DNA from 3 places in the Pseudanabaena minima str. Chao 2107 genome. Region 2 is predicted to be linked to each of the others. Evidence: predicted binding sites of a transcription regulator. Region 2 holds the regulator's gene; each other region holds the start of a gene.
The links. Region 2 encodes HrcA, which represses chaperone genes, less so after heat shock. Its sites were predicted from a motif close to TTAGCACTCNNNNNNNNNGAGTGCTAA; they were not measured.
Positions count from the first base shown of each region.

Region 1 (6,185 bases), 2.6 Mb from region 2:
AGCTGTCGCCATGCTTGTTAGGACATAAAAAACAAATAGTGTGAGGCGGCGCAAAGCGCCGCCTCACACTATTTGTTTTTTAATTTGTCCTGATACAGGTGACTATAGCTATATATGCCTAAAGATAGCCCTCATGTTTTAATGCCATCTTGCAAGAGGATTTGGTTTCCAAATCCCTACATTTTTCTAATGGTAGGTGCTTGGTCTCCAAGCCAAAATTTCTGATTCTACTAAGCCTTTTAGTGCTTCGGCAAATAAAACATGCAAAATCTGGAACAAATTTTTTATTTTAATAGTCTTTGATAAATTGTTAAATTTTGTCAGATATCACACAGACAGCTTATAAGATACTAAGCTATAAATATTATGACTGTACGGCTAGAATCTGTGCTCAGGAGAAAAGCAAAATGATTATTGTATGGAATAGCTTTTTCTTAGGAGTTATTTCCGCTTTTGCCTGCTCTAGCTTAGCTTTGTGGGTAATGGTTACACTTTCATTGGGGAAATCCCCTTTACAATTCAAATAACTTGTCGGCTAACGAAATGTCTATAAAGCTAAAGAAGAAGCATCGCAATTATTGCGATGCTTCTTCTTTAATATTGTAAGGTTTTGTGATTTTCATTGAACCAATACTCCCCTCCCATTCTAAACGAATAAGCACTAAATCCCAAGAATTAGTGGTGGGGTTCTTCGCGTTGCATCATTAATTTTTGGTTGTGAAGTGAGTAGCACAATGAAAATCGCTATATGGGTTTTGGTGGTGACGATTGCTATAATTAAGTTCGCAAACATATTCAAAAATTTTAAGTAAGGGCAAATAATGGCGACTCCTCATAGGACAAAACAGGTAAATCTTCGTTTTCCTCTGCCTTTATTGAGCCAAATTAAGACACAAGCTGATGCCAAACAACAGGCGATCGCTGATTGGATTTTAGCCGTGGTCAGCCGAGAGTTTGAGCAGAAGCCCGAAACATCACCAGAGACATCACCAGAAAAATCTCCATTTATATTGCACCCCGAACTTTTGACATATGTGGAGAATTGTCTAGCTCCGTTACATTCTCAAATTAGCGAATTGAGGACGCAATTGGGGGAGTCCAGAGCCTGATTGACAAAGGGACATTTAGTCAGGCAAATGTATCGGCTCCCAACGAAGAAAATTCCGACCAAAATGATAATAGTGCTAATGGCTTTAGTTCATCACCAAATGCGAAGCCACTATTTAACTCATTAGCAGGATTTGCGTTAGAAGTAGGCGATCGCCTTATCATCAATGGCGAAGAAGTAACTTTTAAAGGATGGGTCGATCAGTCACAGACAGCGATCGAAGTGAAGACGATCGCGGATGATTTATCTTCAGTTAAACAGGTTCGAGCTAAAGAGATCAAAAGTTTATCGCGATCGCAGGATATCGATGAGATTTCAGCATCACAGGATGTTACTAATAAGTCTCATCATGACGAAGATCATGTAAAGCCATCATCTGACGAATTTGTTGATCAGAGTAATGCTCCTGTCAGTGATAACCAAAAATCTCCCGATTCTGACGATCATACTGAATCATCTGTTGACTCGGAAGAAACCACGGAAATACCCAAAGAACCTGAACATAATGCTTGGGAAGTATGGACATATCTAGAAAGACAGCGCCTAAAAACGCTCAAATTAATCAATACATTCCAAGCAGAATGGGAAGCTAATCGTTTTGTGCGTGAAGCTGAACGTAGCGCTCCAAGCAATTTGCGAGTTCACTACGAGATTCGCCCAGTTTGGTTAGACGCAGCTGAAATTATGGGAGGTTATCAAAATGATCAAAGCTCTCCTAAATCTAATAAATCTAATGAGCGTCAAGTTGAGCGAAACGATGAAGACTATGCCGATGCGATCGATGTCGAGGTAATAATTTAATGTGAGTTCGATATATTTGTGTCGTGCTCCACACGACCCAAATGGCTAAAAATGGTAAGAATCGCTTAGCGATTCTTACCATTTTTAGCTTTCGGTGAACTGATGGTAAAGTTGCGCCCCGCAGGGGTGCAACTTTACGGGCTTGGAAAATTTATTTTGTACAAGTACTTACGCTCTGCGTATGACCTATGTTTTACGGTAAAATTCCTAAAGCAATATAAAGCAATATTATTTATTTAAAAGAGAAAATCATGGGAGAAATTGGTAATGCAATGGTCTTATCGATGGTATTAATTCCTGTCGGTATTGCCTTCGGATACTTCTTACTAAAGCTACAAGGCGAAGAACAAGAAGAAGCCTAATATTTCAAGAAGCGGCGCTTAGCGCCGCTTCTTGTTTCATCAGTTCGGTAAACCACACTATAGCCGTTGCAACCATTTCGGTTAAATTAGCACTCAGTCACCTAGAGTGCTAAACCACTCTAGACAACAACAAAAAATGTTAGTCAACTGAGTGAATACCAATGGCAACAACGACATTAAACGTAACTACTGTAAAACCTTTAGCCGATCGCGTATTTATCAAAGTAAGCGCTAAAGAAGAAAAAACCGCAGGCGGAATTTTCTTGCCTGAAACCGCAAAGGAAAAGCCTCAAGTTGGTGAAATCGCCGCTGTAGGACCTGGCAAACTCGATGACAAAGGTGAGCGCCAAGCCCTCGAAGTTAAAGTAGGAGACAAAGTTTTGTACTCCAAGTACGCTGGCACTGATATCAAACTTGGCACAGATGAGTATGTGCTGCTAGCAGAAAAAGATATTTTAGCGATCGTTGCATAATCACTGGTAATTGGTAATCGGTAATTGGTAATCGGCAACTGAGATCGAAACCCAATCACCAATCACCAATCACCAAATTGTTTGTTAACCCCTTACCTAGTTACCCAATTAAAAAATATGTCTAAAAAAATAATTTACAACGAAGATGCACGTCGCGCCCTAGAGCGTGGTATGGATATCTTGGCTGAAGCTGTTGCTGTGACCCTAGGTCCCAAAGGTCGTAACGTAGTTCTTGAAAAGAAGTTTGGTTCTCCTCAAATTGTTAATGATGGTGTAACCATCGCTAAGGAAATTGAACTAGAAGATAATGTTGAAAATACTGGCGTAGCCTTAATTCGTCAGGCTGCTTCTAAAACCAATGATGCTGCTGGTGATGGAACTACTACTGCTACAGTTCTTGCCCATGCAATCGTTAAAGAAGGTCTACGTAACGTGGCGGCTGGTGCTAACTCGATCGCTCTCAAGCGCGGTATTGATAAAGCAACTGCTTTCTTGGTTGGCAAGATCAAGGATCACGCTAAGCCTATCGAAGATTCCAAGGCGATCGCTCAAGTTGGAACTATTTCGGCTGGTAACGATGAAGAAGTCGGTGCAATGATCGCTCAAGCGATGGATAAAGTCGGTAAAGAAGGTGTGATTTCCCTCGAAGAAGGTAAATCCATGTTCACCGAATTGGAAATTACTGAAGGTATGCGCTTCGACAAGGGCTATATCTCTCCTTATTTCGTCACCGATGCTGAGCGCATGGAAGCTTCTTTTGAAGAACCAGTTCTCTTGATCACTGACAAGAAAATTGCTCTAGTTCAAGAACTCGTACCTGTTCTCGAACAAGTCGCTCGCTCTGGTCGTCCTCTGATCATCATCGCTGAAGACATCGAAAAAGAAGCGCTTGCTACTCTCGTTGTGAACCGTCTGCGTGGTGTTCTCAACGTTGCTGCAATCAAGTCTCCTGGATTTGGCGATCGTCGCAAAGCGATGCTTGAAGATTTGGCAACCCTCACAGGCGCTCAAGTAATCACTGAAGATGCTGGACTTCGCCTTGATGCAGTCAAGCTTGACCAACTCGGTAAAGCACGCCGCGTGATCATTACCAAGGACAGCACTACTATCGTTGCTGATGGTAATGAAGCCGCAGTTAAGACTCGCGTTGAGCAAATCCGTCGTCAGATTGAAGAAACTGAATCTTCCTACGACAAGGAAAAACTACAAGAGCGTTTGGCTAAGCTATCTGGTGGCGTAGCCGTAATCAAGGTCGGTGCTGCAACTGAAACCGAAATGAAGGATCGCAAACTTCGTCTTGAAGATGCGATTAACGCAACCAAAGCTGCCGTTGAAGAAGGTATCGTTCCAGGTGGTGGTACAACCTATGTTCACCTTGCTCCTGAGCTTCACTCTTGGGCTACAGCTAATCTGACTGGCGAAGAACTGACTGGCGCAATCATTGTTTCTAAAGCATTGTCTGCTCCTGTTAAGCGGATTGCTGCTAATGCTGGTTTCAACGGTGCAGTAATTGCTGAGAATGTCCGCGAAAAAGACTTCAACATTGGCTTCAATGCGATGTCTGGTGAATTTGAAGACATGTTTTTAGCTGGTATTGTTGATCCTGCGAAGGTGACTCGCTCAGCATTGCAAAACGCAGCTTCGATCGCTGGCATGATCTTAACTACTGAATGTATTGTTGTTGATAAGCCAGAAGACAAGGCTGCTAGCGGTGGCGGTGCTATGGGTGCTGGCGGAGACTTCGATTACTAATTAAGGGGTTCGCTAAGCGAATTTTAATCTCAAAAATAGAAGGGAGTGCGTAGCGCTCCCTTCTATTTTTGCATTAGGACAAGACTGTCGATAACTATAAATATCAATTCACAAAAGTGTCGGAACATTTTTGTGAATTGAAAATCAAACCCAGTAAGGTTTTTTAAAACAAAAAAATGCGTAGCCATTTTTTTGTTTTGAAATCAAAGCTCAAGTATGAAGCGCTATAATACCAATTCTTGAAAGTGAGGCTAGATTTCAAGAATTAGAAATCTAGTTCAACAAGGTTTTTGAATTACAAAAATAGCAACGCTATTTTTGTAATTAGTATAGTGAGGTGAATGGATGCTCTGGAAATCAGCCGAAAATGATAAGTTGAAATTAGAGTGGAATTGGCTACAAAGTGTTGCTATCTTTATGGTTATTAGCAATGTTTTTATGCCAGCTTTTGCTTCATTACTAGCTTTGAGAGTTCTGTTTCGCTATGGATGGAGAGCGATCGCCTCACCAGTAAATCAAGCTTATTTCGGGTTGTCGTTATGGATGATTTTCACTACCATCATCGCTTTTAACCCTCCCACTGCTGCGGGTGGATTAGCGAATTTCTTACCATACTTTTTTTTAGCTGCCATTACTAGCTATATTATTCGTACTTCTACCCAATTTATTCATCTTTTATGGTTATTGGTACTGAGTTCCTTAATGGTGAGTGGATTTGGAATTTTACAAGCCGTTATCGATCGCCCTGATTGGATATTCCCAAAAGTGATTTTTGATAGCTACCCGATTCCGATGGGATTTAGTCCTGATCGCCGCATTCAGTCATTTTTTGGACATTTCAACGAAACAGCTGCTTACTTGTTAATGATTTTACCGATCGCTTTACATTTTGCACTTGGCAAAGTTAAAAGTATCTCCAAATCTCAACAAGTGATCGCTACTATAGCGTTAGCCCTAGGAACTTGCGTACTTGTTCTGACTGGTTCACGGAACGCTTGGGGACTTGTGATATTTGGTGCTGTAATATTGGCGATCTATTACCGTCAGTGGAAACTAGTGGCAGGATTTGGAGTTATCTCGCTTGTCATTGCATGGGGGGTATTTGGGCATGAATTGGGTTTAGGCGGTGAAGTGGTGCGATCGCTATTACCAGAAGGATTTGTCAATCGCTTAGCCAGTACAGTTGATCCAAAATTAGGTGGTTACTCTTCTACAGCCGATCGCTTGAATGCATGGCAATTTGCCCTCTCTCTCATCTCTCAGCATCCAATTCAGGGCTGGGGGCTACGCAATTTCCCACTTGTAGCCCAATCTATGGGCTACAACTTGCGCGGATTACCCCATGAGCATAATTTGTTTTTAGCGATCGCTGTTGGTTCTGGAATTCCTGCACTGTTAGGATTTATCGGTATCATCGGCTGGACAATCTACGCATCATTTACATCAGCACTGATCAAAGAGTCGGAAGGAATGATTGTCGCAGTTACAATTGGGGTAATGCTCTTTTTGTTTTCTGGTTGGTTAGATTTAGTACTCTATGAACCACGTTTGAGTATGTTGTTATGGTTTTTGCTAGGTGGGATGTATGGCTTAACCAGACATGACAAGTAAAGGAGGCGCTTAGCGCCTCCTCTACTTACAGAGATTTGTGTTCAGACCCAAATCAAAAAAATTTTGAAAGAGTTGCGA
Region 1 is NZ_CP159508.1:464,355-470,539, forward strand. It holds gene ABM313_RS02150 (hypothetical protein) at 822-1,109, shown strand; gene ABM313_RS02155 (hypothetical protein) at 1,331-1,909, shown strand; gene petM (cytochrome b6-f complex subunit PetM) at 2,161-2,271, shown strand; gene groES (co-chaperone GroES) at 2,433-2,744, shown strand; gene groL (chaperonin GroEL) at 2,862-4,496, shown strand; gene ABM313_RS02175 (O-antigen ligase family protein) at 4,842-6,107, shown strand.
Region 1: a site for HrcA is predicted at 2,358-2,384, ahead of groES (co-chaperone GroES). Genes of this name have one in related genera too.

Region 2 (6,185 bases):
CCCAAGCAGAAAGTATTGGTAGCATGAATCGCTGCTCCCATAATGCCTCCATGATCGGTATGGATTCCTGATGGTAAGTCAATGCTGACGATTGGGATTTGCCAATTATTGATTGTGTTGATCGCGATCGCTACATCGCCAATCACCTCACGCACTAATCCAAATCCAAATAAGCCATCGATTAACAGATCACAATCTTGCAACGACTCTAGAGAAACAGAGGGAATTCCTAAGCTTTTGGCATAACAGCCATGCACTCGTGTTAAGGGTTTTGACTTAGCTAATGGGGTATAGATTTTGACCTGTCGCCCTTGATGATGTAGTTCTCTCGCAACTACTAAGGCATCGCCACCGTTATGTCCAGAGCCAACCAAGATGCCTACATGCGGGCAGTCTTTAGCAGGATAGAGTTCAGTTAAGCGTTGAGTAATCCTGATTGCTACTTTTTCCATCAAAGCTGCAACAGGCATCCCTGCCTGAAAAATCAGATTTTCGATCGCTTGCATTTGTGAGGCTGTAGCGATCGCCTGTGATGACAGTGATTCAATCATTAGGTTTCTCCCAGTTATTTGATGGCGCGGCTACGCCGCGCCATCAAATAACTGGGACTAACTTATTGGACAAATCTCTGGAGACTTTCTGGCAAGTTTGGGCGAACCCAATCTCTAACTTGTTTGAACTGCATCGCAGCTAAACCACTGCCAAGAATCAGAGCTACTAAAATCAAAATGATAATAAAAGCGCTATTGGTTTGCTTTGGCACGGCAAATTCAGTTTTTGCCGAATCAACATCAATAAGTTCAGGTTCGATATCTTTTGAACTTTCTGAGTCTGGTGGTGTTAATGCCAAAGCACCTGCTGACTCTTCCGTTTCAGTCTGAATATCTTCAGTATCCGCTTCTTCTTCAGCTGTGCTAATTGATGTGGAGTTATCATTTTCACCTACCTGATCTTCCTCAGGATCAATTGGTGCAAAGCGGCAACGCATCAACGCAACCGTAATATTGTCATGCCCATTTAACTCGTTTGCTTGATCGATTAGATCCTGACAACTGCGGTCAAGGGGCTTATTTTCACTCAAAACTGGGAGCAAGTAGCGATCGCAAATTTGTTCAACCCGATCAAAATCACTCAAGCCATCGGAGCAAAGTAACAAGAGGCAGTCTTCGTCAATAAAAAATCTTTGTACACGAGGGACAAGCATATCTGAGGCTCTTGTCCCCAAAGCTTGGATCAATGCTCCCCCATCAATGCGCTGCGAAGAGTAGGCATAGAAGTTATAACCAAGGGTGGTCTCACGAGTAGCTACATCATCATCAAGGGTGACTTGACGCAAATTATCTTTGGTGACGCAATAGAGTCGGCTGTCTCCCACATGCACCACATAGACTTCATTGCTCATCTTACCGTTGGGACGCGGTATCACCGCCATGACGAGCGTTGTCCCCATACGTTGCTGGGCTTGTCGCTGTTGCTGATCATTGATGGCAACAATTTGATTATTGACAACGCGAGCCACCATTTCCAGTTGAGCAATAAAACCTTGGGCAGAAAAATCAGGATCGTTTTCAGCTTGTTGTAATAAAGTTTTGAGCTGCTGCTCTAGAGTCTTAATTGCGAGGGAACTTGCCACTTCTCCGCCTTCATGTCCACCCAGACCATCACATACGATCGCTAAGCGATCGCGCAGACTATCCGCCTGTTCAGTCCGTTTTTGACGCTTTACATCGGGGTAGCAAGCATCTTCGTTATGTTCACGCTGTTGCCCTACATCACTAGCACTGGCGATCCGCACTGTGAGCGGCTGATCCTCCATCACCTTGAGTGCCATTTGATCGAGGTAGGCGATCGCGCTGTTAATGTCGTATTCTCCGCGCCCTAGACTATAGAAAAATTCAGCGATCGGTTCGGCAATCTCAGGCTTAGCCAGATCTAACCATTGCACCCAAATATCACCTAATTGGGAGATATGCACAGCCGCAACATCCGCTTGCAATTCTAACAAGCGCACCCACATCCCATCGACACGTACTAGTTTGAAATCGATCAAGGTACGAGCCATGTTCTGCTCAGCAAGTGGTTGCCAGAGGTTTAGCACTTGCCACAGCAGATTAATTTGCCGCAGAGCTGATGCTTCAGCCCATGCCTCGGCTAGGGTAGGACAGAGCTTACCTTGGCGATCAATTGGCACATTTTCTAACAAAAATACTTCAGAAAGATTTAGTTCTTCCCCGATTAGCAATAATCCGTAAGGACGCGGCAGATGTAAGCTTAGACGCGATAACTTGAGATAAGACACCACATAGGTCTGAAATTCAAGGGGTAGCTCTGGCAGTGAAAAAGCATCTGTATCGACAACAATTTGTGAGGAGAGGACACGGTAGCGATCGCCAATCAGAGATTCAGGGGGAAATGCTTCGGTGTCCAGTCCGACTGCCCAAAGATATTGCTGCTCAACTGCCGTAGCTTGCTCTTGTTTTTCCATGAAGGTATTGATCGCTTGCCAAAATTATGTGGTGAATATAGTGAAAAGCACAGATGTCTTAGAACTATTGATAGTCAAGGTAAGAATAGGAGGCGCTGAGCCATATCCTACCTATAAGTTAGAAGTTTTGACCTATTTGTTCAAGAGACATTTGGCTATTGTAGCGAAACAGAGAGAATATTTTTATGTATTTATACAGTGCTTCAGGGCTTGCGAATCTACAAAAATTAGGAGCTTGTACAACTTGTTACCAGATTTCTTTAGAATCTGGTTATTGTAGTAGTTAGACTTTTGATTGTTAGAAGTCAAATTTAACAGTAAAAATTTAATACTTATTTTTTTCTTCCGTTTATTTTTTGATTTATTTTCCAGTTTTTATCATTACCTCTTTTTTAGAATTTTTTCAACTTTCAACATTAATTACATCGCTATAACCTATGAAGCATCAACTTACCCATCGAGAACAAAAAGTTCTCTGGGCAACCATCGATCACTATATTCAAACGGCGGAACCAGTCGGTTCTAAGGCGTTGGTATCAGAATATGACTTTGATATTAGTCCTGCGACGATTCGTAATGTGATGAATATGCTCGATCGCAGTGGTTTATTGTATCAACCCCATATATCGGCAGGGCGTGTCCCCTCGGACTCTGGCTATCGAGTCTATGTTGATGAATTAATCGATCCTGCGAGCGAGTTAACCTACAGTACGCATCAATTTCTTGCTAGTAAAAATGAGCGACTTGGTAAGTCCAGTCTGGATGGTGTGTTGCGAGATGTTGCCCAAATCTTGGCGACCTTAAGTGGCTGTATTGCGGTGATTACTGCCCCAAATATGCAAACGATGCGAATTCGACATTTGCAATTAGTAATGGTCGATCATTGCAAGGTGATGGCGATCGCGGTTAGTGATACTTATCATACGGCTTCTGTAACGATGGATTTGCCCAGTGAAACTAAGCCCGAAGTTCTAGAAGGTGAATTAAATATTCTCAATAATTTCTTAAATGAACATTTACGCGATAAAAACTGGTCGGAGCTAAATAGCGCTTTGCAATGGGATGATCTTGATCGTCAGTTTCAGCAATATGCGGTGTTGTTACAGCAGTCTTTGCAACAACTGATGAAATTATGCGATCGCACAGCTTTGGGACAGATGTTTATTAGTGGTTTAACTGAGCTATTACGCCAGCCAGAGTTTTCTAATTTGCGACAGGTGCAAAATATTGTGCAGTTGCTTGAAGCAGATCGCGCGTCGTTGATGGCGCTAATTGTCGATCAGCCTACTCCTTCTGCTAATTCGGTTAGCATTAGAATCGGTTCAGAAATATCCATTGAGCCAATTCAGAACTGTACATTTATTTCTAGTACTTATCTCTGTGATGACAAGCCAGTAGGAACAGTTGGGGTACTAGGTCCAACTCGCTTGGGTTATACAAGAGCGATCGCTTCAGTACAGGCTGCTGCATTACATCTAACAGATGCTATTAGTAAATGGTAGATCATGTCTTAGGTTTGGAAAGAAATTATTCCATTGGAAGAAACGGAGTTATCCCAATTCATTAAAGTGTGAAGCTACTTTGATGAATTAAAACCCAAACTCGGCAAGGGTTTTAAAAACAAAAAATGGCTATGCCATTTTTTGTTTTGGTATTACTAATAGTAAGTAAAGGCGATTTTGTAATGACTACACCCAATGATCCTGAATCTGTCCTGACACCTGAAGAACTCAAAGCAGGACGTGATCGCATTGCCGCCGCTAATATCAACAACGTTCTACATCACTGTCGCAAATGTGATTATGAATGGGTTGCTTCCCATGCTGAAGCCTGTCGTTGTGGCTCCAAAAGTGTCGAACGGATCATGTGTTGGCAGTTTCCCGATGATTAGCAGGCGATCGCCTATTCGGTTGCTGTAATAATTCTGTCATAATGAAAATTGGGATCTGCCATACCTAGCAGCAAGAGGCAAATATTCTTTATGAACGCCCTAACTATCAGCCTAGAGCCAATATTTGAATTAACAGATGAAAAGTTTTTTCAACTCTGCCAAAAAAATCGTGATTTAAGATTCGAGCGCAGCGCTCAAGGAGATATTACAATCATGGCTCCCGAAGGTAGTGATACAGGAATGCGTAGCATTGAAATTAGCGCGGACTTGGTAATTTGGAATCGTCGCCAAAAGTTAGGTGTCGCGTTTGGTTCTTCCGCAGGATTTATATTGCCTAATGGTGCAATGCGATCGCCTGATGCCTGTTGGATCTTAAAAGAAAGATGGGATGCGCTGACACCAGAACAGCAATCTAAGTTTGCGCCAATTTGTCCAGATTTTGTAATTGAGTTAATGTCGAGAACCGATAGTTTGTCAACTGTCCAAGCCAAAATGCAAGAATATCAAGATAACGGCGCGAGACTCGGTTGGCTAATTAATCGTCGCGATCGCCAAGTAGAAATTTATCGCATTGGACAACCAGTGGAAGTTCTCCAATCACCAATTATGCTTTCTGGTGAAACTGTTCTACCCGAATTTGTCTTAGAGCTAGCTTCCATTTGGTGAAAGCTAAATCTTGTTGTAAGGATGATGCAAAGTAATGCCAGATTCAGCATCAAAAGCATAAAGTTTATTTAGATCAATTCGCCAGAAGCTGTGATCGCCAATTTGCCAATGATGCTCTAAGCCAATATCTGCTGAAACTCGCGCTCTTAATTCGCTATTTTGCAGTTTCAATAACACAATTGTTTCTGATCCAAGAGCTTCCACGAGTTCCACAGTTCCCTCAAGATGTGCATCTGCCGACGTTGCTGGTTGTAAATCTTCAGGACGAAATCCGAGAATGAAAGGGCGATCGCTACCAATTTCTCTAAGTGGCAATTCATTAATGGCGAACTCCTTAATCAAACTTTCCCCTTTTAAAAATCCGTCGCTATCGACATTTACAGGTAGAAAATTCATCGGAGGGGAACCCATAAATCCAGCTACAAATTGATTTGCGGGTTTCCGATAAATATTCAGAGGTGTATCTACTTGTTGAATATCTCCCTTGTTCAAAACTACAATCCTATCGCCCATTGTCATTGCTTCTACTTGATCATGGGTGACATAAATCGTGGTTACTTGTAATTGCTTTTGTAACTGCACAATTTGCGATCGCGTATCACTGCGTAACTGGGCATCCAGATTTGATAACGGCTCATCCATTAGAAATACTTGTGGATTACGAGCGATCGCTCTGCCTAATGCAACTCTTTGTTTTTGACCCCCTGATAATTCTTTCGGTTTGCGCGTCAATAAATGAGAAATTTGCAATGATTCCGCAACCTGCTGCACCCTTTGATCAATTTCGGCGCGTTGTTTTTTACTTGTTGCTGCAAACCAAGCTAGAGGAGATGAATTTTGCGATCGCTGCCGTCTCAAGCCAAACGCAATATTGTTGTAAACCGTCATGTGCGGATAAAGCGCGTAACTTTGGAAAACCATGGCAATATCCCGTACCTTGGGCGGCAAATGATTGATTTGGCGATCGCCTAAGTAGATCGAACCATCGCTCACCTCTTCTAAACCAGCAATTAGGCGCAATAAAGTACTTTTTCCACAGCCTGAAGGACCTACTAAAACTAGGAATTCGCGATCTCCTACCTCTAGATTAATTTCTTTCAGAACAACATTTTGTCCAAATTTCTTGGTCACACCACACAATCG
Region 2 is NZ_CP159508.1:3,090,406-3,096,590, reverse strand. It holds gene ABM313_RS14035 (NAD(P)H-hydrate dehydratase) at 1-551, opposite strand, end outside; gene ABM313_RS14030 (protein phosphatase 2C domain-containing protein) at 614-2,485, opposite strand; gene hrcA (heat-inducible transcriptional repressor HrcA) at 2,923-3,987, shown strand; gene ABM313_RS14020 (hypothetical protein) at 4,170-4,376, shown strand; gene ABM313_RS14015 (Uma2 family endonuclease) at 4,467-5,042, shown strand; gene ABM313_RS14010 (ABC transporter ATP-binding protein) at 5,046-6,185, opposite strand, start outside.

Region 3 (6,185 bases), 320 kb from region 2:
ATCTTACTTTCTCCACAACCATAGAGTATGATTCCGAGGCTCAAGGTCGCTACATAAAGGGCATTACGACGGTTGGAAGCAGTTGATAAACGATCAAATAGGTGCTTGGGAAATTGCGTTTGAAGTTGCATTTGGTAATTGCCGATAGTCCAAGGTGATTATTCTAGTGTCTAAAAATTCTAAAATGTTTTAGTTGATTAAGCTAATAACAGAGATTTGAACTATGTCCGACAATCGCAGAAGTCGTGCAATTACTGAAGGTGTTCAGCGATCGCCTAACCGCGCTATGTTACGCGCCGTTGGTTTCCAAGACTCGGATTTTACAAAGCCCATTGTCGGTGTTGCCAGCGCCCATAGCACAATTACCCCTTGCAATATGGGGATTGCCCCTCTTGCTATTCGCGCTGAAGCAGGAATTCGCGCTGCTAATGGGATGCCCCAAGTTTTTGGCACGATTACAATTAGCGATGGGATTTCCATGGGAACTGAGGGAATGAAATATTCACTCGTCTCCCGCGATGTGATTGCTGACTCCATCGAAACAGCCTGTACTGGTCAAAGTATGGATGGGGTTTTGGCGATCGGTGGCTGTGATAAGAATATGCCGGGGGCGATGATTGCTATGGCAAGAATGAACATTCCTGCAATCTTTGTCTATGGTGGCACGATCGAACCTGGACATCTTGATGGCGAAGATTTGACTGTAGTTAGTTCTTTTGAAGCCGTTGGTCAATATAGCGCAGGTCGAATTGATGAAGTCAGACTCAATTCAGTTGAGCGCAATGCTTGCCCTGGGGCTGGTTCCTGCGGTGGTATGTATACTGCTAACACCATGTCTTCAGCTTTTGAAGCAATGGGCATGAGCTTGATGTATTCCTCTACCATGTCTGCCGTTGCACCTGAAAAGGCAACCAATACTGAACTTGCTGGTACGGTTCTAGTTAACGCGATTCGCAATAATCTATTACCTCGCGACATCATCACTCGTAAATCGATTGAGAATGCCATTTCCGTAGTTATGGCTGTGGGTGGTTCTACTAATGCAGTCTTACACTTTTTAGCGATCGCCTATTCCGCAGGTGTGGAATGGCATCTCGACGATTTCGAGCGCATCCGCGAGCGTGTTCCCGTACTCTGTGACCTTAAGCCATCAGGAAAGTATGTAGCTACTGACCTCCATAAAGCAGGTGGTATTCCTCAAGTGATGAAGATGCTCTTAGTTCATGGCTTATTACATGGTGATTGCATCACGATTACTGGTCAAACCATTGAAGAAGTTCTCAAAGATATTCCTGCCGAGCCTCGCGCCGATCAAGATGTAATTCGTCCTTGGGATCGCCCCATGTACAAGCAAGGACATCTCGCAGTTCTGAGAGGAAATCTTGCTGAAGAAGGTGCAGTAGCCAAAATCTCTGGCGTAAAGAATCCGATCATTACTGGACCTGCGCGTGTTTTTGAATCAGAAGAAGATTCTCTTGCAGCGATTCTCGATAATAAGATCAATGCAGGGGACATTCTGGTAATTCGCTACGAAGGTCCTAAGGGTGGACCTGGGATGCGTGAAATGCTTGCGCCAACAAGTGCAATTATCGGTGCTGGTTTAGGCGACTCCGTAGGTTTAATCACCGATGGTCGTTTCTCTGGTGGTACTTACGGAATGGTGGTTGGTCACGTCGCCCCTGAAGCTTTTGTGGGTGGAACGATCGCTTTAGTCCAAGAAGGTGACTCGATCACGATTGATGCCCATCAGCGTTTGATTCAACTCAATGTCAGCGATGAGGAACTAGCTAGCCGTCGTGCGAATTGGAAGGCTCCTGCGCCTCGCTACACCAAGGGAGTTTTAGCAAAATATGCCAAGTTAGTTTCGACTAGCAGCAAAGGTGCAGTGACTGATTTAGACCTGTACTAAATTACTCCCTTTCCAGTGTGAAAATAGACATTAAAGCCCAAGAATTAGTGATGCGGCGCGAAGCGCCGCATCACTAATTCTTGGGCTTGATTTCACAGCCTTACAAGCGATATAAAATGACCTTAGTGGTGCAGAAAACTCTAGGCGTTTTTGAAACCCTTATCTAGCAAGGCTTTCAAAAAACAAGCGAATATAAATTTTTTGTGTAAGTGCATGTTCATAATGGCAACATCAACGAGTATAGGTGTTTGCAGGCTTGTCTTAAACTAGGTCTCACCATCTTATTTGATACGCCAAAAGTTTTCTGCACCACTAAGATAAAATGACAGATTTTCCGCCAACAAAAAAACAACTTAGACGCACATTGCTCAACCAACGTCGGCAAATCCCCCATGAAATTTGGCAACAAAAAAGTCAAGCACTATGCGATCGCCTCTGCGATTGGCAAATTTTTCAACAGGCGCAAAATATATTGACATTTAGCAGTTTTCGCCAAGAACCAGATTTAAGCCCCCTGTGGCAAATATTCCCTGACAAGAATTGGGGCTTTTCTCGCTGTGTCGAAAAAGATCTGATTTGGCATCAAGTGGCGATCGCTGATTTTGACAACAACATGCGATCGGGAGCCTTTGGCATTCTGGAGCCGCGCCATGACTTGCCCTTTATGGATTTACAGAATATTGATCTAATTTTGATTCCTGCGGTGGCTTGCGATCGCCAAGGTTATCGACTGGGCTATGGTGGTGGCTTTTATGATCGCTGGTTACCTAACTCTACAGGATTTAAAGCAGGAGTGATCTTCGATGAGTTTTATGTAGATGAACTGCCCCATGATGCTTGGGATGTACCACTAGATGCCATTTTTACTGACTCAAAAGCCTTAATGCTAGGATTACTTTAGCGTTCAACTGGTCAAATATGGCGATCGCATCAGACAAACCGCAAACAGACAAACCGCACATCAAATCCCATCATGATCTCTATGAAGAGGACTTCTGTCTGTGGATAGAGCAAGCATTGGTGTTGTTGCGCCAAGGCAAACTTAGAGATTTGGACTTGGAAAATTTGCTTGAAGAAATTGAAGACATGGGTAATAGCCAAAAACAATCACTAGAGAGCAATTTAAAAGTTATTCTCATGCATTTACTCAAATACAAATACCAACCCGAAAAACGCTCTAATAGTTGGCTATATACCCTAGCTGAGCATCGCCAGAGAATGCGCAAAGCTTTCAAAAATAGTCCTAGCCTCAAGAGACATTTTTTGCAGGAGTTTGCTGATGTTTATCTAGATGCCAAAAAACTTGCTGTGATCGAAACAGGACTACCAAGCCACACTTTCCCTCCAGAATCTCCCTTTACTCACGATCAAGTCATAGATGAAGAATATCTACCTGAATAGCAAAGGTTAATCAAGAACTGATTTTTGAGGTTGTGGCTACGCTGCACCACCAAAAATCGGTTCTTTGTTTGTACGGTAAGCCGATCTAGTTACTGACTCTTTTCGCAGTATATTGGCACTCAGTGAGACAGAGTGCTAACGCACGCAATGTGTGACTGAGTGAAATGAAAATTCCACCTTGAGTCATCACTTGCAAAGTCCGCTCTGATTAGATTTTAAGGAGGTATGGCATAGTGGCATCGTTAACCCTAAATACTGGTACATTACAACCTCTAGGCGATCGCCTATTGGTTAAAGTAGCAACAAAAGAAGAAAAAACTGTAGGCGGTATTTTCTTGCCAGACACAGCACAAGAAAAGCCCCAAATCGGTGAAGTAACTGCCGTTGGTCCTGGCGCACGCAATGATAAAGGTACTCGTGTAGCGCTAGAAGTCAAAGCAGGCGATAAAGTTCTTTACTCCAAGTATGCAGGCACTGAAGTCAAAATCGAAAGCGTAGATTATTTGCTCCTTGCAGAAAGAGATATTCTCGCGATCGTTGAATAGAGCTAAGAGCAATTAGCTGTTAGCGATTAGTGATTAGCTTTTTTGGATTGCTACTTCACTAGATTGATAAATGAACAGATATTTCTCAAGCTAAGAGCCGAAAGCTAAAAGCCTTCCAAGTACCAAATTACCAAATAAATTAAAAGAAAATGGCAAAAATCGTAGTATTTGATGAAGAATCTCGCCGCGCCCTTGAGCGTGGTGTCAATGCGTTGGCTGATGCAGTGCGCGTCACCCTCGGCCCCAAAGGTCGTAACGTAGTTCTCGAAAAGAAATATGGCGCTCCTCAAATCATCAATGACGGTGTGAGCATTGCCAAAGAAATTGAATTAGAAGATCCCTTAGAAAATGCAGGCGCTCAACTGATTCGCGAAGTTGCTTCTAAAACCAACGACGTAGCAGGCGACGGAACCACCAGCGCCACCGTTTTGGCTCAAGAAATGATTCGCGAAGGTTTGAAGAACGTTGCCGCAGGTGCAAATCCAGTGGGTGTGCGTCGCGGTATCGAAAAGGCAGTTGCTCATCTAGTTGATGTAATTGCTCAAAAGGCGAAAGCAGTTGACTCCAATGCTGAAATTGCTCAGATTGCTACCATTTCGGCTGGTAATGACTCCGAAGTTGGCGAAATGATCGCTCATGCTATGGACAAAGTTGGCAAAGATGGCGTAATTACTGTTGAAGAGTCTAAGTCCCTCACAACCGAATTGGAAGTTGTCGAAGGTATGCAACTCGATCGCGGCTATATTTCTCCTTACTTCGTCACCGACAGCGAACGTCAGTTGGTGGAATTTGAGAATGCCAGAATCTTGATCACTGATAAGAAGATCAATGTAATTCAAGACCTCGTTCCAATCCTTGAAAAAGCGGCTCGTTCTGGTTCTCCCTTGGTCATCATCTCTGAAGATGTTGAAGGTGAAGCTCTCGCAACTTTAGTGGTGAACAAGCTTAGAGGTTCTCTGAATATTGCTGCAATCAAAGCTCCTGGTTTTGGCGATCGCCGTAAAGCAATGTTGCAAGATATTGCCGTTCTTACCGATGGTCAAGTAATTTCAGAAGACACTGGTTTAGAACTAAGCGCTGCAACCCTCGAAATGCTAGGTACTGCTCGCAAGATCACCATTTCTAAGGACAAAACCACCATTGTTTCTGACGTTTCTAACAAAGCTAACGTTGACAAGCGCGTTGCTCAAATCCGCAAGGAATTGGAACTCAGTGACTCTGACTATGACAAAGAAAAGCTCCAAGAAAGGATTGCAAAACTCTCTGGTGGCGTAGCTGTAATCAAGGTCGGTGCTGCTACGGAAACCGAACTTAAGGATCGTAAGCTCCGCATCGAAGACGCTCTAAACTCCACCCGCGCTGCGGTTGAAGAAGGCATCGTTCCTGGTGGTGGTGCAACCCTTGCTCACCTCGCTGTAGAATTGCAAGGCTTCAAAGCAACCTTGAAGAATGAAGAAGCGATCGGTGCAGAAATCGTATCTCGCTCTCTCTCCGCACCTCTTCGTCAAATCAGCGACAACGCTGGTTTAGAAGGTACTGTTGTTGTTGAAAAAGTTAAGCAACTTCCTTTCAATCATGGCTTTGATGCACTCAAAGGCGAGTACGTTGACTTGATCGCGACTGGTATCATTGACCCCGCTAAGGTTGTCCGTTCTGCATTGCAAAACGCTGCTTCCGTTGCTGGCATGGTTTTGACCACTGAAGCTCTAGTTGTTGAAAAACCAGAGAAGAATGCTGGTGCTGGTGCTGCTGCTGGTATGGGCGGCATGGGCGGCATGGGTGGCATGGGCGGTATGGGCGGCATGATGTAATCATCGTCCATAGATTCCCCCAAAAAGGAGAGGTTACGCTTAGCGTAACCTCTCCTTTTTGGCGTTAAACTCAAGTGAAGTTATTACCAAAACTTGCTATGACTATTGCAAGCGATCGCCTAAATTTTGCGGAGTACCTCAAGTATATTGATGGGACTGACTATCGCTATGAGTTGGTAAATGGAGAGCTAATTCCGATGAGTCTGGGGACAGGGCAACATGGCGCAGTGATCAAGGTTTTGGAAAAAAATCTCGAAGTCGATATTGCTGAGCAAAATCAAGACTGGGCTGTATTACCTGCGTTAGTTGGTATTCGGAGTCCCAAAGGCGGCAGATGGGATACCTGTCGAATTCCAGATTTGGTAGTGATGCCAAAAGCTCAATGGCGATCGCTGCAAACTTGTGAGGCAATTATCGAAATCAATCAACCACCGCCGATTTTAGTTGTGGAAGTTGTAAGCGAGTCAACCAAAAGTACCGAATATCGAGCTAAGCGTGGTGAATATAGCGTATTAGGTA
Region 3 is NZ_CP159508.1:2,768,735-2,774,919, reverse strand. It holds gene ABM313_RS12615 (hypothetical protein) at 1-131, opposite strand, end outside; gene ilvD (dihydroxy-acid dehydratase) at 224-1,909, shown strand; gene ABM313_RS12605 (5-formyltetrahydrofolate cyclo-ligase) at 2,232-2,810, shown strand; gene ABM313_RS12600 (DUF29 domain-containing protein) at 2,828-3,310, shown strand; gene groES (co-chaperone GroES) at 3,544-3,855, shown strand; gene groL (chaperonin GroEL) at 4,005-5,666, shown strand; gene ABM313_RS12585 (Uma2 family endonuclease) at 5,765-6,185, shown strand, end outside.
Region 3: a site for HrcA is predicted at 3,423-3,449, ahead of groES (co-chaperone GroES). Genes of this name have one in related genera too.